4 regions of the Blastochloris tepida genome follow, and region 4 is predicted to be linked to each of the others. Evidence: predicted binding sites of a transcription regulator. Region 4 holds the regulator's gene; each other region holds the start of a gene.

Region 1 (4,733 bases), 1.3 Mb from region 4:
CCAGCGGCGCGGCCGGAACGCCGACAGCGGCGTCAGCGCCAGGAGCGGCGAGTCGAGCGGCAGGATCGGTCCGTGCGCCGACAGATTATAGGCGGTCGATCCCGCCGGGGTGGCGACCATGATGCCGTCGCAGATCAGCTCGGCGAGCCGAACCTTGCCGTCCACCGAGATGCGCAGCTTGGCCGCCTGATACGACTGGCGCAGCAGCGACACCTCATTGATGGCGTTGGCGGTCAGCACCCGGCCGGCGATGTCGTGCGCCGTCATCACCAGCGGGTGGATGAAGGTGGGCTCGGCGGCGGCGAGGCGGGCGTGGATGTCGTCCTCGACGAAATCGTTCATCAGGAAGCCGACCGAGCCGCAATGCATGCCATAGATCGGCGTCGCCTTGCCCATGAAGCGGTGCAGCGTCTGCAGCATCAGCCCGTCGCCGCCGAGCGCCACCACCACGTCGGCCTCGTCCGGGTTGCAGGTGCCGTAGCGCTTCTGAAAGCGCGACAGGGCGGCCTGGGCGTCGGACGCCTGGCTCGCGACAAAGGCAATCCTGTCGTAGCGTCGAGGTGTCTGAGGCATCGCAACGGCCGCGTCCGGCAGGTTCGCCGCAGCGGCGCCGGGGAGAGGGGTCCATGGATCAGGCGGCACTCGTCTATACGACGTGGCCTTCGGTTGTCGAGGCGGAAGCGGCCGGCGCGGCGCTGGTCGAGGCCGGGCTTGCGGCCTGCGTCAACATTCTGCCGGGCGTGCGCTCGGTCTATCGCTGGCAGGGCGCGGTCGAGCGGGCGACCGAGACGGTGATGATCGTCAAGACCCGCGCCGCCCGCACCGAGGCGGTGGCCACCGTCATCAAGGCCCGCCACCCCTATGACACGCCGGCCATCATGGTGGTGCCGGTGGCGGGCGGCGAGCCGGGCTATCTCGCCTGGATCGCCTCCGAAACGGCGGATTGATGCGGTTGCCGGTTGGTCAAGCCGACGCTTCCTCTCACCCCGCCCGCAGCGGCCACGCGGCGAGGATGCGGAAACGCTCGGCCGGGCTCGGCTGGACGAACACCGCCAGCGTCGAGACGGCGGTGAGCCGGTCGCCGCAGGCTTGCCGGTGGGCGGCCTGAAGCGCCGCACTCGCCGCCTCGGCCGCGTCCGGCGGCAGCCGGCCGGTCAGCGTCATGTGGAAGCGGAATTCCTCGAACACGAACGGATAGCCCCAGCGGTCGAGATATTCGACCTGCCGCGGCGACAGCCGCTCCGGCGCTCGGCGCGCGCGCTCGGCCGGCGTGAGCGGCCGGCGGAAACGGTCGAAGTCGCGCACGCAGGCGGCGGCGAGCGAATCGAGCGCGGCGCTCGGACCTTCCGGCACCAGCGCCACGAAGCCGGCGAGAATACGCACCGTGAGGCGAAGCTGCGGCACCGGGCGGGGGCCAGCCGCGAACGCCTCGGCCGCGGCCAGCAGGTCCTCGGCGCGCGTGCCCTCGGCCAGCGCGAACGGCGCCTTCAGCGTGGCGTGGAAGCCGTAGCGCCGCGGCTCGGCGGTGGCCTCCGCCCAGCCGGGCGCCAGCGCCGGGGCGGGCGGGCGGGCAGGGCACTCGGTCGCCGTCTCGGCATCCCAGCCGATGGCGGCGGAGCCGAACTCCCACAGCGGGCGGTCGGCGAGCGGGGCGAAATAGAGCGCGTAGCGGGCAGCCATGGCGGCGCTCTACGCCGCCGTCTCGTACTTGTCGAGAAACGCCTCGACGCCGAGCGCGCGGAAATCCGGCAAAGCGGCGTGCAGCCGCGCGTGGTCCCAGTCCCACCATGCGAGCCGCATCAGCCGCTCGGCGATCGCCTCGGGAAAGCGCTGCCGCAGCGGGCGAGCCGGATTGCCGGCGACGATGGTGTAGGGCGCGACATCCTTGGTGACGATGGCGCCCGCCGCCACCACCGCGCCGGTGCCGACCGAGCGGCCGGGCAGGATGACGGCGCCGTGGCCGATCCACACATCGTGGCCGAGCGTCACCGGGAAGCTGCGCCGCCACGCGAAGAACGCGTCCTCGTCCGCCTCGCCCTCGAAATAATAGGAGGCGCGATAGGTGAAGTGCGCCTGCGCCGCGCGCGTCATCGGGTGGTTGCCCGGATTGATCCGCACCATGGCGGCGATGGAGCAGAACTTGCCGGCGGTGGTGTAGGCCACCTCGCCATCGTCGACGATGTAGGAATAATCGTCGAGCGTGGTCTCCAGCAGCCGGGTGCGGGCGCCGACGGAGGTGTAGCGGCCGAGCCGGCTCGCGTTGAGCGTGGCGGTGGGATCGACCAGGGGCGTCTCGGACAGGCGTGTCATGGTGAACTCGCGTCACAAACGGGCCCGATGCCTGCCACGCCCGCATGACGGTTCGACGACAATCCGCGCCCCGACGCCGGCAAATCTTTGCGGCACGCCCGAATTTCGCTGACCACAGGCCGTCACGCGCCTGTCGCACGCCGCGACTACTGCTTGGACGACAAGAAGCGGCGCTGCGGAGGATGACGTGCTGGTGCTGGACGGCCTGTCGAAACGCTATGGCGACACCTTTGCCGTCGCCGATGTTTCGCTGGAGATTCCGGCTGGCGGCTTCGTCGGCATCATCGGCCGTTCGGGCGCCGGCAAGTCGACGCTGCTGCGCATGGTCAACCGCCTCGCCGAGCCAAGCGCCGGCCGCATTCTGGTCGATGGCCAGGACGTGACGCGGCTCTCCGGCCGGCGCCTTCACAGCTGGCGCGCCGACTGCGCGATGATCTTCCAGCAGTTCAATCTGGTCGGCCGGCTCGACGTGCTCACCAATGTTCTGCTCGGCCGGCTGCAGCGCACGCCCGGCTGGCGCTCGCTTCTCAAGCTATGGACGCATGAGGAGAAGGCGATCGCGCTCTCCGCGCTCGACCAGTTCGACATTGCCCAGGTCGCGGCGCAGCGCGCCGACTCGCTCTCCGGCGGCCAGCAGCAGCGCGTCGCCATCGCCCGCGCGCTGGTGCAGGAGCCGCGCATCATCCTGGCCGACGAGCCGATCGCCTCGCTCGATCCGCGCAACACCAAGACGGTGATGGATGCGCTCCTGCGCATCAACAAGCACTACGGCATCACCGTGCTGTGCAATCTGCACTCGCTCGACATCGCCCGCCTCTATTGCGACCGGCTGGTCGGCATGGCGGCGGGCCGCGTGGTGTTCGACGGCGCGCCCGAGGCGCTGACCGATCACGTCGCCCGCGACCTCTACGGCCTGGAGGCCGGCGAGGTGATGGATGCGGGGCCCGCCCCCGACACGCTGCCGGCGGCGCTGCCGCAGCCGGCGCTGGCCTGAGTTCTTCGTTCTCCCCTGCGTTCCCGAATTCGCTTCGACAGGAGGCCTCAATGCTCAACCGACGTACGCTCATTCTCGCCGGCGCGGCGCTGGCCGTCACGGCCAACACCGCGCTCGCCCAGGACTGGAAGGCGAAGTACCCCGAGCTGGTCTTCGCGCTGATACCTGAGGAGAATGCCTCCGGCGTCACCAATCGTTGGACGCCGTTCGCCGAGTATCTCTCGAAGGAGCTCGGCACCAAGGTCACGCTGCGCCTCGCCAACGACTATGCTGCGATCATCGAGGGCCAGCGCGCCGGCAACATCCACATCGCCTATTACGGCCCGGCCTCCTATGCCCGCGCCGCGATGACCGGCGTGAAGACCGAGCCTTTCGCCATCGAGGTCAACCAGGACGGCACCAAGGGCTATCACTCGGTGCTCTATGTGAAGAAGGACTCGCCCTATCAGAAGGTCGAGGATCTGAAGGGCAAGAACCTCGGCCTCGTCGATGCCAATTCCACGTCCGGCAACAACGTGCCGCGTTTCGCCCTCAACAAGATGGGCATCGACCCCGAGAAGTTCTTCGACAAGGTGGTCTACACCGGCAGCCACGAGAACGCGGTGATCGCGCTGCAGCAGGGCACGGTGGACGTCGCCGCCAACTGGTGGAACGACGAGAACGAATCCAGCCTGCGCCGCATGGAGCGCAAGGGCATGGCGAAGTATGACGACTATCGCATCATCTTCGTCTCCGACCTGATCGTGAACTCGCCCTTCGCCTATCTGACCGACCTGCCGGACGATCTGAAGGCGAAGATCCGCGATGCGTTCTTCAAGTACGCCGCCGACAAGGAGGCGTTCGACAAGATCTATGAGGGCAAGCGCCAGCCCTGGCAGCCGGTCGAGCACTCGGCGTATTTGCCAATCATCGAGCTGAACAAGTTCGTCGACGAGCTGCGCAAGCAGAAGCGGTCCTGATCCTCGCCGCACCCTGCCTGGCGGCGGTCCGGATGCCCGGGCCGCCGCTGACGCGTGCGGACAGGAGTGGCAGAGCTTCGCTCGCCGCGCAGAGACCACGTCCTTCCCTCTCCCCTTGCGGGAGAGGGTGCCGAGCGATCTTTGGATCGCGAGGCGGGTGAGGGGTGAATCTTCAGGCGCGCGCCTGCATTTACCCCTCACCCGGCTCGACCTCGCATTCGCTCGGTCTCGCCACCCTCTCCCGCAAGGGGAGAGGGAAGATAGAGGCCGAGCGGCTTCCGGAAACCCGACAGGATTCGATGGCGCCTTCGATCACCCGCCTCAGCGACACGCAGCTTGATGCGATGATGCGCGTCTATGACGGCGCTATCGCCGCCAAGCGGCGCCAGACGTTGCTGGGCTTTGCGATTCTCGCAATTGCAGTCGCCATCGCGGCGCAGGTTGGCGAGGTTGACCTCGCCAAATTCGGC
Region 2 (4,733 bases), 1.3 Mb from region 4:
GTAGGCGGCGCCTTCGGTGGTGTTCGGCTCGCTCATTGCGCGGCCTCCTTCAGCGCGGCGGCATCCCATTCCGCGCGCAGGCGGCGCAGCAGATCGAGTTCCGACTGGAAATCGACATAATGCGGCAGCTTGAGGTGCTCGACAAAGCCGGTGGCCTCGACATTGTCGGAATGCATGATGACGAATTCCTCGTCCTGGGCCGGCGCGCTCACCTCCTCGCTTAGTTCGGCGGCGCGCAGCGCGCGATCGACCAGCGCCATCGCCATCGCCTTCCTTTCGCAATGGCCGAAAGTGAGGCCGTAGCCGCGGGTGAATTGCGGCGGCGCGTCGCCCGCGCCCTTGAACTGGTTGACCATCTGGCATTCGGTGACGGTGATGGTGCCGAGCGTGACGGCGAAGCCCAATTCCTCGACGAAGATCTCGACCTCGACCTCGCCCATGCGGATCTCACCGGCGAACGGATGGCTGCGGGCGAAGCCGCGTTGGGTGGAATAGCCCAGCGCCAGCAGGAAGCCCTCGTCGCCGCGCGCCAGCGCCTGAAGCCGCAGATCGCGGCCGATCGGAAAGGCCAGCGGCTCGCGGGTGAGGTCGCCGGGCTCGACGCCATCGTCGCGCGGCGACGGCTCGATCAGGCCCTGCTCGCCCAGGAGATCGGTGACGCGCGGCACCGCCTCCTCGCGCGGCTCGCCCAACGCCGGTTCGGGCGGCGCGAAGCCGTCGAGCGCGCCGTCGATCAGCCGATGGGTGTAGTCGAAGGTCGGCCCGAGGATCTGCCCGCCCGGCAGATCCTTGAAGGTCGCCGAGATGCGGCGGCGGATGGCCATGGCGGACGTGTCGAGCGGCTCGGTGGCACCGAGGCGCGGCAGCGTGGCGCGGAAAGCACGCACCAGGAAGATCGCCTCGACCAGATCGCCGCGCGCCTGCTTGATCGCCAGCGCCGCAAGGCCGCGGTCATAGAGCGAGCCCTCGGTCATCACCCGATCGACGGCGAGCGCAAGCTGACCCTCGATCTGCGCCGCCGACACTTCCGGCACGTCCGGATCGCCGCGCCGCTCATGCGCCATCAGCCGGTGGGCATTCCGGATGGCGGCCTCGCCGCCCTTGACCGTGACATACATCAGGCCGCCTCCACCAGTCGCACCGAGCGCGGCAGCGCCATGATCCGGTCGGCCGTGCACAGCACGAGATCGACCCCGCGCGGGAACATCGCCTGGTTGGCCGTGAGCCGTTCGGCGAAATCGGCCGGCAGCGGCGAGGCCGCGAAGTCCGCGGTGCCTTCGAGGCCGGGACCGGCCAGGGTGAGCGGCGGGCCGGCGAAACGCTCGACCTGCACCAGCAGCGTCGCCGAGCGGTCGGGATAGGCGTCCGAGCCTTGCGCGAACGCGTCGAACGGCGGCATGGCGCGGGAATCGGACACAAGCGCGAACGCGGCCTCCGCCGGATCGGCGACGATCGGCGCGCCGGCATGAAAGCGCAGGAACGCAGCAATGTCGGGCGATGCCGCCAAGGGCTGATCGAGCCAAACCGGCGTGTCCTGATCGGCGAGCGTCAGCGCCAGCGCGGCCAAGGCCGGGGTCATCGGCGCGGGTGGCGCAAGCTCGCTCGCCAGCGCCTCGATGCGGCCGGGCCGGGCCATCGCCGCCATCACCGTGCGGAATGTGCGCTGGGCATCGAACACCGGATCGGCAAAGCCGGGCGCCAGCGCCACCGACGCGAGAGTCACCGTGCCATCGCTCATGACGCGGCCTCCTGATTGTCGCCGCGGGTGACGGTGAAGAACTCGACGCGGGTGGCCGCCGCCTCGGCGGCCGCCTTTGTCGCCTGCGCCGCCAGCCGTGCGCGTACCGGCACGAGCAATTCGGCCTCGACGCGCGGGCGTGTTGCCGCGTCCTGCCACAGCGCATCGAAGATGGCGGCGAGCCGCGCCCGCTCCGGCGCGCGGCCGAGCAGATAGGCGTGGCCGACATGGCCGGACGCGAGCCGCACCGCCGCCCGCGTCACCGTCGCCTCGCCGAGATTGAACGGCGCGCCGTCGCCGCCGATGCGGCCACGCACCATCACCAGCCCGCAGGCGGCCTTGCGCAGGTCCGCCACCGCGGGCTTGCCCGGCCATGCCGCCCAGGCGGCCTCAAGCTCGCCGGCCTCGGCGGCAGCGAGGAGCGCCATGGCGGCGCGGCGATCGGCAGTCTCGTCCCTTGTCATCACACCGGCATCGATCTGGCGCTACTGGACAAGCGCGCGTTCTTGTCTACTAATGCGAACCACCTGTCTACTGATGTAGACAAGTTTGCCCGCCGTCCAATGAACCTTCGGTGACATGGCCGTGCCGATCGATCTTGACCGCCCCCCTGTCGACCGCGGCTCCGGCGTCTCGCTGTGGCGGCAGATCGCCGAGCGCATCGAGTGCGAGATCACCACCGGCGCCTATCCGCCGGGCAGCCTGCTTCCCTCCGAGAGCGAGCTGACCGAACGCTTCGGCGTCAACCGCCACACCGTGCGCCGGTCGCTCGCGGTGCTGGCCGAGAAGGGTCTGGTGCGCTCGGTGAAGGGTCGCGGCAGCTTCGTCGAGGAGGCGCCGCTGCCCTACCCGATCGGCCGGCGCGTGCGGTTCTCCGAGAATGTGATGGCCGCCGGACGGGCGCCGCGCGGCCGGCTGCTCGGCGTCGCCACCGTGGTCGATGCCGAGCCGACCCGCCGCCTCGGCCTGCCAGCGCGCACGCCGCTGCTGCGCATCGAGATGGTGTCGAGCGCCAATGGCGTGCCGCTGTCGCGGTCGACCTCGTGGTTCGAGGCCGCACGCTTCGCCGGGCTCGAGGCCGAGCTGCAGCGCACCGGCTCGGTCAGCCGCGCCTTTGCCGCCCACGGCATCGCCGATTATGCGCGGCTGGAAACGGCGATCTCCGCCCGCCTCGCCGATCCGGCCGAGCAGGAGCTGCTGGAGCTGCCGACCGGCCGCGTGGTGCTGGTGGTCGAGGCGCTGAACGCCGACGCCGACGGCCGGCCGATCCAGGTGCAGCGCACGCGCTTCGCCGCCGACCGCGTGCACCTCGTCGTGAACAGCTGAGGCCCAGCCGCCCGGAACCTCTCCGCCCGGCGGCGCGTTGCTGCCGTCAACCCCGCGCCGGCTTGCCGCCGGAGCGTCCTGAGCGAACGAAGGGGCTGCGGAGCGGGAGGACCACATGACGACCCTTCGCAGTCTGACGTTCGGCGCAGCCTTTGTCGTGGCGGCGTTGGCGGCGCAGCCGGCCGTCGCCCAGGCGCCGCCCTTCGGGCCCGACTGCCGTCAGGTGATGGCGCGAACGCACGGTACCGTGTGGGTCGGCACCATTCGCGGCCAGCACGAGGACATGTGGGGCTCGGTCGAGACGCGGTTCCAACGCTCGTGCTTCTCCAGCCGCGCCGCCTGCGAGAAATGGCTCTACGACGCCCGCACCTACTATTCGCTGAATTTCGACAACGATCTGTGCCGGCCGATGCAGCCGCGGCGGTGAGCGGCTGGATGCGTCACGCGAGAGCCAGGCTGTCATCCCGGGCGGAGATAAGACCCGGGATCGTCCGCAAGAAAAGACACCATTTCCTGCAAACGGTCCCGGGGCGCGGGCCTGCGGCCCTTGCCCGGGACGACACCGTTTACCCCACCGTCTCGCGGCGGCCGATGATCGAGAAGCGCAGCATGGTCGACAGCCAGTCGATCACCGCGACGGTGGCGAGGATCATCAGCACCAGCGCCGACACGTGCTGGAATTCCAGCGTGCGGATCTGCTCGGCGAGATGCAGGCCGATGCCGCCGGCGCCGACAATGCCGATGATGGTGGCCGAGCGCGTATTGGACTCGAAATAGTACAGCACCTGGCTCGCGATCACCGGAGCCACCTGCGGCCACAGGCCGAAGCGCACCGCCGCCAACCGGCCGCCGCCGGCCGACACCACGCCTTCGACGGGCTTCGGATCGGCGGCCTCGATCGCCTCCGAGAACAGCTTGCCGAACGCGCCGAAATTGGCCGAGGCCACCGCCAGGATGCCGGCGAACGGGCCGAGTCCCACCACATTGACCCAGATCAGCGCCCAGATCAGCTCGTCGACGCCGCGAACGGTGTCGAGCACGCGGCGCGACAGGAAATGGATCAAGAATTGCGGCACCACGTTCTTCGCCGCCAGGAAGCCGAACACGATCGCCGGCACCGCGGCAAGCAGCGTGCCGAGCAGCGCGATCGCCACCGTCTCGGCCAGCGCGTGCAGATAGATCAGGAAAGTCGCCCAATTCCCGGTGGAGGGCGGCACCATGAACACCACGAACTCGCCGAGCCTGAACAGGCCCTGGAAGAACCGGCGGGCATCGAACTCCAGCATCACGATGCCGAGCGCGAACAGCGCCAGCATGGCGATGATCACCAGCACCGTGGCGATACGCGCCCGCGTCACCCTTTGGAACAGCGCCGGGTGGCGTGCCGCTGCCGCGCGGGGGTCGGCGCTGAGCCGCGGACGCTCGGCCATCATGCGCGCTCCAGACCGAGCAGCGCATGGCGCAGCCGCTCGGTCAACAAATCGATGACCATCACCGTGCCGACGATCAGCACCAGCAGCGCGCTGACGTCGGAATAATAGAACTTGCGGATCGCCTCCATCAGATCCTGACCGATGCCGCCGGCACCGACAAAGCCCATCACCGCCGCGCCGCGCACATTGATCTCGAAGCGCAGCAGCGTATAGCTGGCGAAGTTCGACAGCACCTG
Region 3 (4,733 bases), 1.1 Mb from region 4:
CGCGACCAATCCGGACAGCGCCGCGCCGGGCACCATCCGCAAGCAGTTCGCCAAGTCGATCGGCGAGAACTCGGTGCATGGCTCCGACTCCGTCGAGAACGCGGCGATCGAGATCGCCCAGTTCTTCTCGGGCAACGAGATCGTCGGCTGAGCGGGCTTCGGTCCGGCGGCGGATGCCGGTTTTCGGCCCGATTGGCCGCTTATGTCTGACCGGACGGCCCGGCGTCGCCAGTGCGCCGGGCTCGTCATTGAAGCGTGGGGACGGTTTCGCCCTCACGGCGTGCCGGCAGCGAAGCCGGCCTGTTGCGATCCTACCCGGCCGCGCAGATCGCCGGCCGCGCACGGGACTTTCCCCGCGAGACTGCCCCCGAAGAGACTATCCCCCAATGTCCCTCGATCAGCCAGCATTCTGGCTCGCCGCTCTCCAGATCATCTGGGTCGACATCCTGCTGTCGGGCGACAATGCGGTGGTCATCGCGCTCGCCTGCCGCCATCTGCCGCCGCAGCAGCGCCTGTGGGGCATGATCCTGGGCGCGGGAACGGCGGTGGCGCTGCGCATCGCGTTCGCCGGTGTCGTCACCGAACTGATGAGCCTGCCCTATCTCAAGCTGGTCGGCGCTGCCCTCCTGGTGTGGGTCGCGGTCAAGCTGGTGGTTCCGGCCGAGAGCCATGCGGAAGGCGAACTCGCCCCGGCCGACAGCCTGTGGCGGGCGGTGCGCATCATCGCCATCGCCGATGCGGTGATGAGCCTCGACAATGTCATCGCCATCGCCGCGGTGGCGCGCGGCGAACTGATCCTGATCGTGTTCGGCCTCATCGTCAGCATTCCGCTGATCGTCGCCGGCAGCGCCATGCTGATGCGTCTCCTGGAGCGCTACCCGGTGATGATCTGGGCCGGCGCGGCGCTGCTCGGCTGGGTGGCGGGCGAGATCGTGGTGAGCGAGCCGCTGATCATCGACCTCTATGGCTCCAGGCTTCCCCATCTGCTGGAACTGACGGTCGCCGCCTCGGGCGCGCTGCTGGTTCTGGCCATCGGCTGGGTTCTGGCGCGCCGCCGGCGGCGCCCGGACGTCATCGAGGAACTCTGATCGCGCCGGCGACACGTCTGTTGGGATGAAAGACCATGATTGCGCTCGCGCGCACCGCCCTCGTCGTTCTCTGTCTCGCGCCCGCCGCCGCCCTGGCGGGTGGCGTGCCGCCGGAGGAGGGGGCATTCCAGCCGGCTCAGCAGAGCCGGGTCCAGCCGGGCGGACCGAAGGCGCCGCCGCAGGCCGTGAGCCAGAGGCCGCTGTTCGGCCAGCCCGAGCCGCGGCCGAACCCGCTTTATGTCGTGCCGCCGCCGCCGGACGGCGGCATTCGCACGGCCGAGCAGGTGCGCCTGCGCCTGCAGGACGTCTGCATGTACCGCTCGGCCGAGGGCGACAAGCCGGACGAGACGGCGCCGGCGCGCTGCGGCTGCTGGTCGAAGACCGTCGCCAAGACCTTCTCGCCGGACGACATCGCCGCCTTCGACGCCAGCGACCAGATGCCCGAGGGCATTCGCGAGCGCGCCAACGCCGCCTGGGACGCCTGCCAGGGCCGCCGGGGCTGATAGGGTTTCCGGTTTATCCCTTCGGGATGCCGGAAACCGCATGACCTGCTTTCCGGCCTTCAGGGCCGCAGCACCGCATCAATGGTGGTCGTGGTGGCACAGCCGGTGATCGGCCAGCACCTCGATCACCCGGCAGTCGCACACCCGGCCGTGGCCGCACTCAGCCACCATGCGCTCTAGCTCGGCGCGCAGCGCGGTGAGGCGGGCAATTCGATCCTCGACCTCGGCGAGGTGGCGGCGGGCGATGCGGTCGGCCTCCGCGCACGGCGCCTGCGGCTCGCTGCTGAGGCGCAGCAGGGCGCGGATGGCCTCGACCTCGAACCCCAGTTCGCGGGCATGGCGGATGAAGCTGAGCCGCTTCACGGCCTCGGCGTCATAGACGCGCCGGTTGCTGGCCGTGCGCGCGGGCGGCGGCAGAAGGCCGATCTCCTCATAGAACCGGATGGTCGGCACCTTCACGCCGGCCTTGCGCGACAGGTCGCCGATCGACAGGGAACCCATGCACTTGCCCCTTGATCCTCTAGTGACTGGAGACTGTAGCGTCGCACGCTGACACACGAAAGAAGGGCTCGACGATGTGTGATGGGTGCGAGGATGGGGTCCGGACCGCGGCGGTGCATACGATCGCAGCCGCCCCGTCCGCTGCGGCATGTTCCGGCGGTGCCTGCGGCTGCCACGGCAATCCGGTGTTCGACGGGATGGATCCCCGCTACCGGCGCGTGCTGTGGACGGTGATCGCTCTCAACGGCGCGATGTTCGTCACCGAGCTGGCCGCCGGCCGGGCTGCCGGATCGCAGGCGCTGCAGGCCGACGCGCTGGATTTCCTCGGCGACACGCTGACCTACGGCATGAGCCTTGCCGTAATCGGCATGTCGCTCCGGGTCCGGGCGACGGCGGCCCTGGTCAAGGGCATGAGCCTGTCGCTGATGGGGCTGTGGGTGCTGGGCTCGACCGCCTATCAGCTTCTCTATCTCGGCGTGCCGCGGGCGGACGTGATGGGGGTGGTCGGGCTCATGGCGCTCGCCGCCAACCTCGCCAGCGTGCTGCTGCTGATGCGCTACAAGGACGGCGACGCCAATGTGCGCTCGGTGTGGCTGTGCTCGCGCAACGACGCCATCGGCAATGTCGCGGTGATGGCGGCGGCGGCCAGCGTGTGGGGCACCACCACGGCATGGCCGGACCTGATCGTCGCGGCGGCGATGGCCGGCCTGTTCCTCACCTCGTCGCTGCAGATCCTGCGGCAAGCGTGGCGCGAGGTTCGAACCGGAGACGATCTCGGCGCGCTCGCCGGCCACGGCCACGCGCATCCCCATTGATCGGGTTTCCGGCTGGGTCTGCCGGAAACCGGATGACATGCTGGGACCGGCCCTCTGTCATGAGACCTTCATGGTGTGTGCGGACTCTGCCGCCGCCTTGCGAGTCGGTGGGGGAGGGACAGACCATGACCAATCGAGAGGGCGCGTCCGCCCGCGCCGCGGATGCCCGCGAATCCATCGGCGTCAACACCAGCGAGCGCGAACCGTTCTGCGCGCTGCTTGCGGCGCGGAGCGCGGTCGAGGCCGACGCCAGCGAGAACCGCGGGGTCAACCCCTCGCGCGCGCCCTCGATCGGCGACCTCATCGCTTTGCGCTGCGAGCGGCGGACCGCGCTGAAAGGCATGTCGGGCGCGCTGGCAGCGGCCATGCTCGGCGGGGCGGGGGCTGCGCTGTCGCCGCGCCCGGCGGCGGCAAATCCTGCGGCAGCGGCCCCGGCTGCCCCGGCGCCGGCCGCATCCTCGCTGACATTCCCCGAACTCGCCCACGGCTATGACGAGAACCACCACGTCGCCGACGGCTATGACGCACAGGTGCTGATCCGCTGGGGCGACAAGGTGCTGGCTGATGCGCCGCCGTTCGAGCCGAGAAACCTCACCGCCGCCGCCCAGGCGAAGCAGTTCGGCTACAACAACGATTTCGTCGGCTATTTCCCGCTGCCGCGCGGATCGAAGAACTCCGACCACGGCCTGCTCACCGTCAACCACGAATATACCGACCGCCAGCTGATGTTCCCCGGCATCGGCCCGGAGGATCTCGACAGGCAGACGCTCGAGATGATCGACGTCGAGCTGGCCGCCCATGGCGTGAGCGTCGTCGAGATCAAGCGCGAGGGCGGCCGCTGGCAGGTGGTCGAATCGAGCCCCTACAACCGGCGGCTCACCGCGCTGGCCAGCGAGTTCGTCGTCACCGGCCCGGCCGCCGGCCACGGCCGGCTGAAGACCAAGGCCGACCCCACCGGCACCAAGGTGATCGGCACGCTCAACAACTGCGCCGGCGGCGAGACGCCGTGGGGCACGGTGCTGGTCGCCGAGGAGAACTTCCACCAGTATTTCCGCGGCAGCGCCGATGCCGGTCCGGAAGCCGCCAACTACAAGCGCATGGGCATCACCGAGCGCCCGGCCTATGACTGGGCGCGTTTCCACGACCGCTTCGACGTGGCGAAGGAGCCGAACGAGCCCAACCGCTTCGGCTGGATGGTCGAGTTCGACCCCTACGACCCCAAATCCGTGCCGAAGAAGCGCACCGCGCTCGGCCGCTTCAAGCACGAGGCGGCGACCACGATTCTCAATGGCGACGGCCGGCTGGTGATCTATTCCGGCGACGACGAGGCGTTCGAGTACGTCTACAGGTTCATCACCGCGGGCAAGGTCGATCTCGCCAACCCCGCGGCGAATGCCGACCTGCTCGATGCCGGAACGCTCTATGTCGGCCGGTTCGATGCCGATGGCGGGCTCACTTGGCTGCCGCTGGTGTTCGGCGAGGGGCCGCTGACCCCGGCCAACGGCTTCAACAGCCAGGCCGACGTGCTGATCGAGACCCGCCGTGCCGCCGACCTCGTCGGCGCCACGCCGATGGATCGGCCTGAGGACGTCGAGCCCAACCCGGTCACCGGCACGGTGTTCATGAACCTCACCAACAACACCAAGCGCAAGGACGACCGGCAGGATGCCGCCAATCCGCGCGCCCGCAACGCCCATGGCCACATCATCGAGATGGTGCCGCCCGGCGAGCGCGGCCGGCGCGACCACGCCGCCACCAATTACACCTGGAACATCTTCCTGCTCGCCGGCAACCCGGCCAATGACAAGGACGGCGCCCGCTATGGC
Region 4 (4,733 bases):
CTCGGCCTCGCCGATGATCAAAGGCGGCAGGAGCCGCACGACATTGTCGCCGGCCGCCACCGTCAACAGCTTCTCGGCGCGCAATGCCGCCTGCATCTCGGTGTTGGGGACGGTCGGGCGCAGGCCGAGCAGCAGCCCTTCGCCGCGCACCTCGTCGATGATCGCGGGATGGCGGTCCTTCAACTCGGCGAGGCGCTGCTTGAGCCGCAGCGCGGTCTCGCGCACCTGCTCCAGGAAGCCGTCGGCCAGCACGATGTCGAGCACCGCATTGCCCACCGCCATGGCCAGCGGATTGCCCCCGAAGGTCGAGCCATGGGTGCCGGCGGTCATGCCGCGGGCGGCCTCGGACGTGGCGAGGCACGCCCCCATCGGGAAGCCGCCGCCGATGCCCTTGGCGATCGCCATGATGTCGGGGGTGATGCCGGCCCATTCGTGGGCGAACAGCTTGCCGGTGCGGCCGACGCCGGTCTGCACCTCGTCGAGCACCAGGAGCAGGCCGGTCTCGTCGCAGATCTGGCGCAGCGCCCGGAGCGTCTGCGGCGGCAGCGGCCGCACGCCGCCCTCGCCCTGGACCGGCTCGACCAGGATTCCGGCGGTGGCCGGGCCGATCGCCGCGCGCACGGCGTCGAGGTCGCCGAACGGCACCTGATCGAAGCCGTCGACCGGCGGGCCGAACCCATCGAGATATTTCTTCTGGCCGCCGGCGGCGATGGTGGCCAGCGTGCGGCCGTGGAACGCGCCCTCGAAGGTGATCAGCCGGTAGCGCTCCGGCTGGCCGCCGCTGGCGTGATACTTGCGGGCGGTCTTGATGGCGCACTCCAGCGCCTCGGCGCCGGAATTGGTGAAGAACACCAGATCGGCGAAGGTGGCCGCGACGAGGCGCGCAGCCAGCCGCTCACCTTCGGGAATGCGATAGAGATTGGAGACGTGCCACAGCCGCGACGCCTGCTCGGTGAGCGCCGCCACCAGATGCGGATGGGCGTGCCCGAGCGAGACGACGGCGACGCCGCTGCCGAAATCGAGATATCGCTGCCCGTCGAGCGCGGTCAGCCACGCACCCTCGCCGCGGGCGAAGGCGAGGTCTGCGCGGGCATAGGTCGGCAGCAGGGCGGACGGGGCGTTCGACGTCACGGGCTCGGCAGTCACGGGCACCTCTCCGACACGCTCGCGCCGGATGGGGCTTGATGCCGGAGCGCGAGGCGGAACGGGCAGAAAGAGGGCAGTAAACGAAACGTGCCGCCCCGCGGGGCGGCACATTCGCGCTAGATAGTACCCCCGAAGGGCCGTGTGTCAACCGCGCCACACTCATCGGGATTGTTGCGGTCCGGCGGGGCGTTTTTTGGGGAAAATGAGTCGCGAGTCCGGCAGACTCTTGTCGGCGAGTCAACGCATATGTAGCCTCTGCCTTGCCTGATACGACATCTCGTCTGCGGCGGCTGTTCCCCTGAGTGATGTGGCGCGTTTGGCCGAACCCCTATGGGCTCGGCAGGGGGAAGGATTCTGCCACAGGCGAGGTGACGCGACCCCGGACGAGAGGCTGACGACCATGTCGTGGAACGACGAGCGGATCGAACAACTCAAGAAGCTGTGGGCGGATGGCCTTTCGGCCAGCCAGATCGCGGCGGAACTTGGCGGGATCACCCGCAACGCGGTGATCGGAAAGGTCCACCGGCTCGGCCTGTCGGGCCGCGCCAAGACGGCTACGGCGGCCGCGCCGCGCTCGCGCAAGCAGCGCACCCCGGCGCCGGCGCCCCGGCAGAACGGCTTCGTCCGCGGCAATGTGGTGCTGGCGCCGCGGGTCGCCCCCGAGGAGGTTCCCGAGGTCGAGACGGAGCTGGCGACCGAGCCGGTCGAGAACGTCGTGCCCATCGGCCAGCGCTGCTCGATCCTCGAACTGAACGAGGCCACATGCCGCTGGCCGATCGGCGAGCCGGGAAGGCCCGACTTCTCCTATTGCGGCGGACGGGCGATCTCCGGCCTGCCCTATTGTTCCTTCCACGCGCGCATCGCCTACCAGCCGGTGGCCGACCGCCGGCGCGACCGGCGCGTGGGCTGATACGGTTTCCGGCCGATCAAGCCGGAAAACCGAATTCCGATCGCCGAAAAATCCTCATCGGTTCAAGGATTTTTCGGCGAGACCGTTGCCGGTATCCCGAAGGGATCAACCGGAAACCATATGACACCCGACGAAGTCCGGGATCGCCGCCCCCCTCGTTCGACAACGGGATTTTCGGCGATCGGACTTCGGATCGCAGGCGGATGGGATGAAGGCGGATCGGCCGGAAGCCGCATGAAGCCGGCCCCGAACCGGACCGCGCTTCACGAATTGCGGGCGAACAGCTCGTTGAAGGAATAGCCGGCGCCGCGCACCGTGCGGATCGGGTCCGGCTCGCGGCCGCGGTTGATCGCCTTGCGCAGCCGGCCGACATGAACGTCCACCGTGCGCTCGTCGATATAGACGTCGTGACCCCACACGCCGTCGAGCAGCTGCTCGCGGGTGAAGACGCGGCCGGGCGACTGCATCAGGAATTCCAGCAGGCGGAACTCGGTGGGGCCGAGATGAATCTCGCGGCCGGCGCGATGGACGCGGCGGGTTTCGCGATCGAGCTCCAGATCGCCATAGCGCAGGAGCATGGCGATGTGCTCCGGCTTGGCGCGGCGCAGCAATGCGCGGATGCGGGCGATCAGCTCCGGCACCGAGAACGGCTTGGTGATGTAGTCGTCGGCGCCGGTGGCGAGGCCGCGCACCCGCTCGGATTCCTCGCCGCGGGCGGTGAGCATGATCACCGGCAGGCGCTGCGTCTCCGGCCGTGCCCTGAGGCGCCGGCACAGCTCGATGCCGGACAGGCCCGGCAGCATCCAGTCGAGCAGCACGAGGTCGGGCAGCCGCTCGCGCAGCAGTGTCTCGGCCTCGTCGCCGCGGGCGACGGCATCGACCTCGTAGCCTTCAACTTCAAGATTGTAGCGCAGGAGGAGCGTCAGCGGCTCCTCGTCCTCGACGATGAGAATCTTGGTACCCATCGTCCGGGGACCATGCGGGGTGTGTTCGAGGGTCACGTCTCCACCGCCACTTGATTGGGACTGAGCGTGGTCGTGTCGGCCTTGGGCCGTTCGACCGGCAGCAGCTCCCCGGTGATCAGATAGTGGGCGGTCTCGGCGATGTTGGTCGCGTGGTCGCCGATCCGCTCGATGTTCTTGGCGCAGAACAGAAGGTGGGTGCAGAAGGTGATGTTGCGGGGATCCTCCATCATGTAGGTGAGGAGCTCCCGGAACAGCGAGGTGTAGAGGGCGTCGACCTCGTCGTCGCGCTTCCACACCTGCGTCGCCAGTTCGAGGTCGCGCCGCGAATAGGCGTCGAGCACGTCCTTGAGCTGGGCCAGCACCAGCGTAGACAGGTTGACGGCGCCGAACACCACCTTGAGCGGCGGGTATTCGCCATTCATCGCCACCACCCGCTTGGCGATGTTCTTGGCGAGATCGCCGATGCGCTCGATGTCGCTGGCGAGCCGCATCGCCGAGATGATCTCGCGCAGGTCCGAGGCCATCGGCTGGCGCTTGGCGATGGTCAGCACCGCCTTGTCCTCGACCTCGCGCTGCAGCAGGTCGAGCCGGCGGTCGGCGATGATCGCGGTCTGCGCCAGCGTGGTGTCGCGCTTGAGCAGGGACTGCATGGCGTCCGACAGCATCTTCTCGGCGAGGCCGCCCATTTCGGCGATGCGCTGGCGCAGCTCGATGAGTTCGGTGTCGTAGGCGCGCACGGTGTGGTCGGTGATCATGTTCGCTCGTTCCTCAGCCGAACCGGCCGGTGATGTAGTCGAGGGTGCGGCGGTCCTTCGGATTGGTGAAGATGCTGTCCGTGAGCCCGTCCTCGACCACCACGCCGAGATGGAAGAAGGCCGTGCGCTGCGACACGCGCGCCGCCTGCTGCATCGAATGCGTGACGATGATGATGGTGTAGTTCTCGCGCAGCTCGTCGATCAGTTCCTCGACCTTGGCGGTGGCGATCGGGTCGAGCGCCGAGCAGGGCTCGTCCATCAGGATCACTTCGGGCGACACCGCAATGGCGCGGGCAATGCACAGGCGCTGCTGCTGGCCGCCGGACAGGCCGGTGCCGGGGTCGTCGAGCCGGTCCTTGACCTCTTCGAACAGCCCCGCCTTCTGCAGCGAGCCGATGACGATCTCCTCCAGCTCGGCCTTGGTGCGGGCGAGCCCGTGGATGCGCGGACCATAGGCGACGTTCTCGAAGATCGACTTGGGGAACGGATTGGGCTTCTGGAACACCATGCCGACACGGGCGCGCAGGTGAACGACGTCGAGCGCCGGATCGTAGATGTCTTGGGAATCGATCTCGATCCGGCCGGTGACGCGGCAGCCGGCGATCGTGTCATTCATCCGGTTGATGCAGCGCAGAAAGGTCGACTTTCCACACCCCGAGGGTCCGATGAACGAGGTCACCGAGCGGGCCTCGATGTCGAGCGAGACGTCCTTGAGCGCCTGCTTGTCGCCGTAATAGACATTGACGTTCCGGGCAATGACTTTGGCCGGGCGCTCCAACTGAGGCTCGGCCGCACCGGCGGTCATTGTTTCGAGAGTCGGCATTGTAGTCATCATAACACTCCAAATGGATGGCTGCGGCTCACCAGCGCCGCTCAAAACGTCTGCGCATGACGATCGCAGCGCCGTTCATGACGAACAGAAAAGCCAGAAGCACGATGATGGCCGCCGCTGTCTTC

What was found. Region 4 encodes PhoB, which activates phosphate uptake and scavenging genes when phosphate is short. Its sites were predicted from a motif close to TGTCATNNANCTGTCAT; they were not measured.
Region 1: phnC (phosphonate ABC transporter ATP-binding protein) is a predicted target of PhoB. The motif match lies at 2,355-2,371, and genes of this name have one in related genera.
Region 2: phnF (phosphonate metabolism transcriptional regulator PhnF) is a predicted target of PhoB. The motif match lies at 2,302-2,318, and genes of this name have one in related genera.
Region 3: BLTE_RS09735 (PhoX family protein) is a predicted target of PhoB. The motif match lies at 2,963-2,979, and genes of this name have one in related genera.

The regions. Positions count from the first base shown of each region.
Region 1 covers NZ_AP018907.1:1,887,699-1,892,431, reverse strand. The annotation lists gene BLTE_RS08670 (NAD kinase) at 1-573, opposite strand, end outside; gene cutA (divalent-cation tolerance protein CutA) at 627-947, shown strand; gene BLTE_RS08660 (DUF1045 domain-containing protein) at 982-1,680, opposite strand; gene BLTE_RS08655 (LbetaH domain-containing protein) at 1,690-2,310, opposite strand; gene phnC (phosphonate ABC transporter ATP-binding protein) at 2,498-3,304, shown strand; gene phnD (phosphonate ABC transporter substrate-binding protein) at 3,355-4,263, shown strand; gene phnE (phosphonate ABC transporter, permease protein PhnE) at 4,563-4,733, shown strand, end outside.
Region 2 covers NZ_AP018907.1:1,882,495-1,887,227, forward strand. The annotation lists gene BLTE_RS08605 (alpha-D-ribose 1-methylphosphonate 5-phosphate C-P-lyase PhnJ) at 1-36, opposite strand, end outside; gene BLTE_RS08610 (carbon-phosphorus lyase complex subunit) at 33-1,118, opposite strand; gene phnH (phosphonate C-P lyase system protein PhnH) at 1,118-1,738, opposite strand; gene phnG (phosphonate C-P lyase system protein PhnG) at 1,735-2,202, opposite strand; gene phnF (phosphonate metabolism transcriptional regulator PhnF) at 2,324-3,064, shown strand; gene BLTE_RS08630 (hypothetical protein) at 3,180-3,491, shown strand; gene phnE (phosphonate ABC transporter, permease protein PhnE) at 3,631-4,497, opposite strand; gene phnE (phosphonate ABC transporter, permease protein PhnE) at 4,494-4,733, opposite strand, start outside.
Region 3 covers NZ_AP018907.1:2,116,458-2,121,190, reverse strand. The annotation lists gene ndk (nucleoside-diphosphate kinase) at 1-151, shown strand, start outside; gene BLTE_RS09755 (TerC family protein) at 387-1,088, shown strand; gene BLTE_RS09750 (hypothetical protein) at 1,124-1,591, shown strand; gene BLTE_RS09745 (MerR family transcriptional regulator) at 1,670-2,092, opposite strand; gene BLTE_RS09740 (cation efflux transmembrane domain-containing protein) at 2,290-2,907, shown strand; gene BLTE_RS09735 (PhoX family protein) at 3,033-4,733, shown strand, end outside.
Region 4 covers NZ_AP018907.1:3,226,861-3,231,593, forward strand. The annotation lists gene BLTE_RS14620 (aspartate aminotransferase family protein) at 1-1,146, opposite strand, end outside; gene BLTE_RS14625 (GcrA family cell cycle regulator) at 1,538-2,056, shown strand; gene phoB (phosphate regulon transcriptional regulator PhoB) at 2,320-3,021, opposite strand; gene phoU (phosphate signaling complex protein PhoU) at 3,054-3,773, opposite strand; gene pstB (phosphate ABC transporter ATP-binding protein PstB) at 3,790-4,581, opposite strand; gene pstA (phosphate ABC transporter permease PstA) at 4,637-4,733, opposite strand, start outside.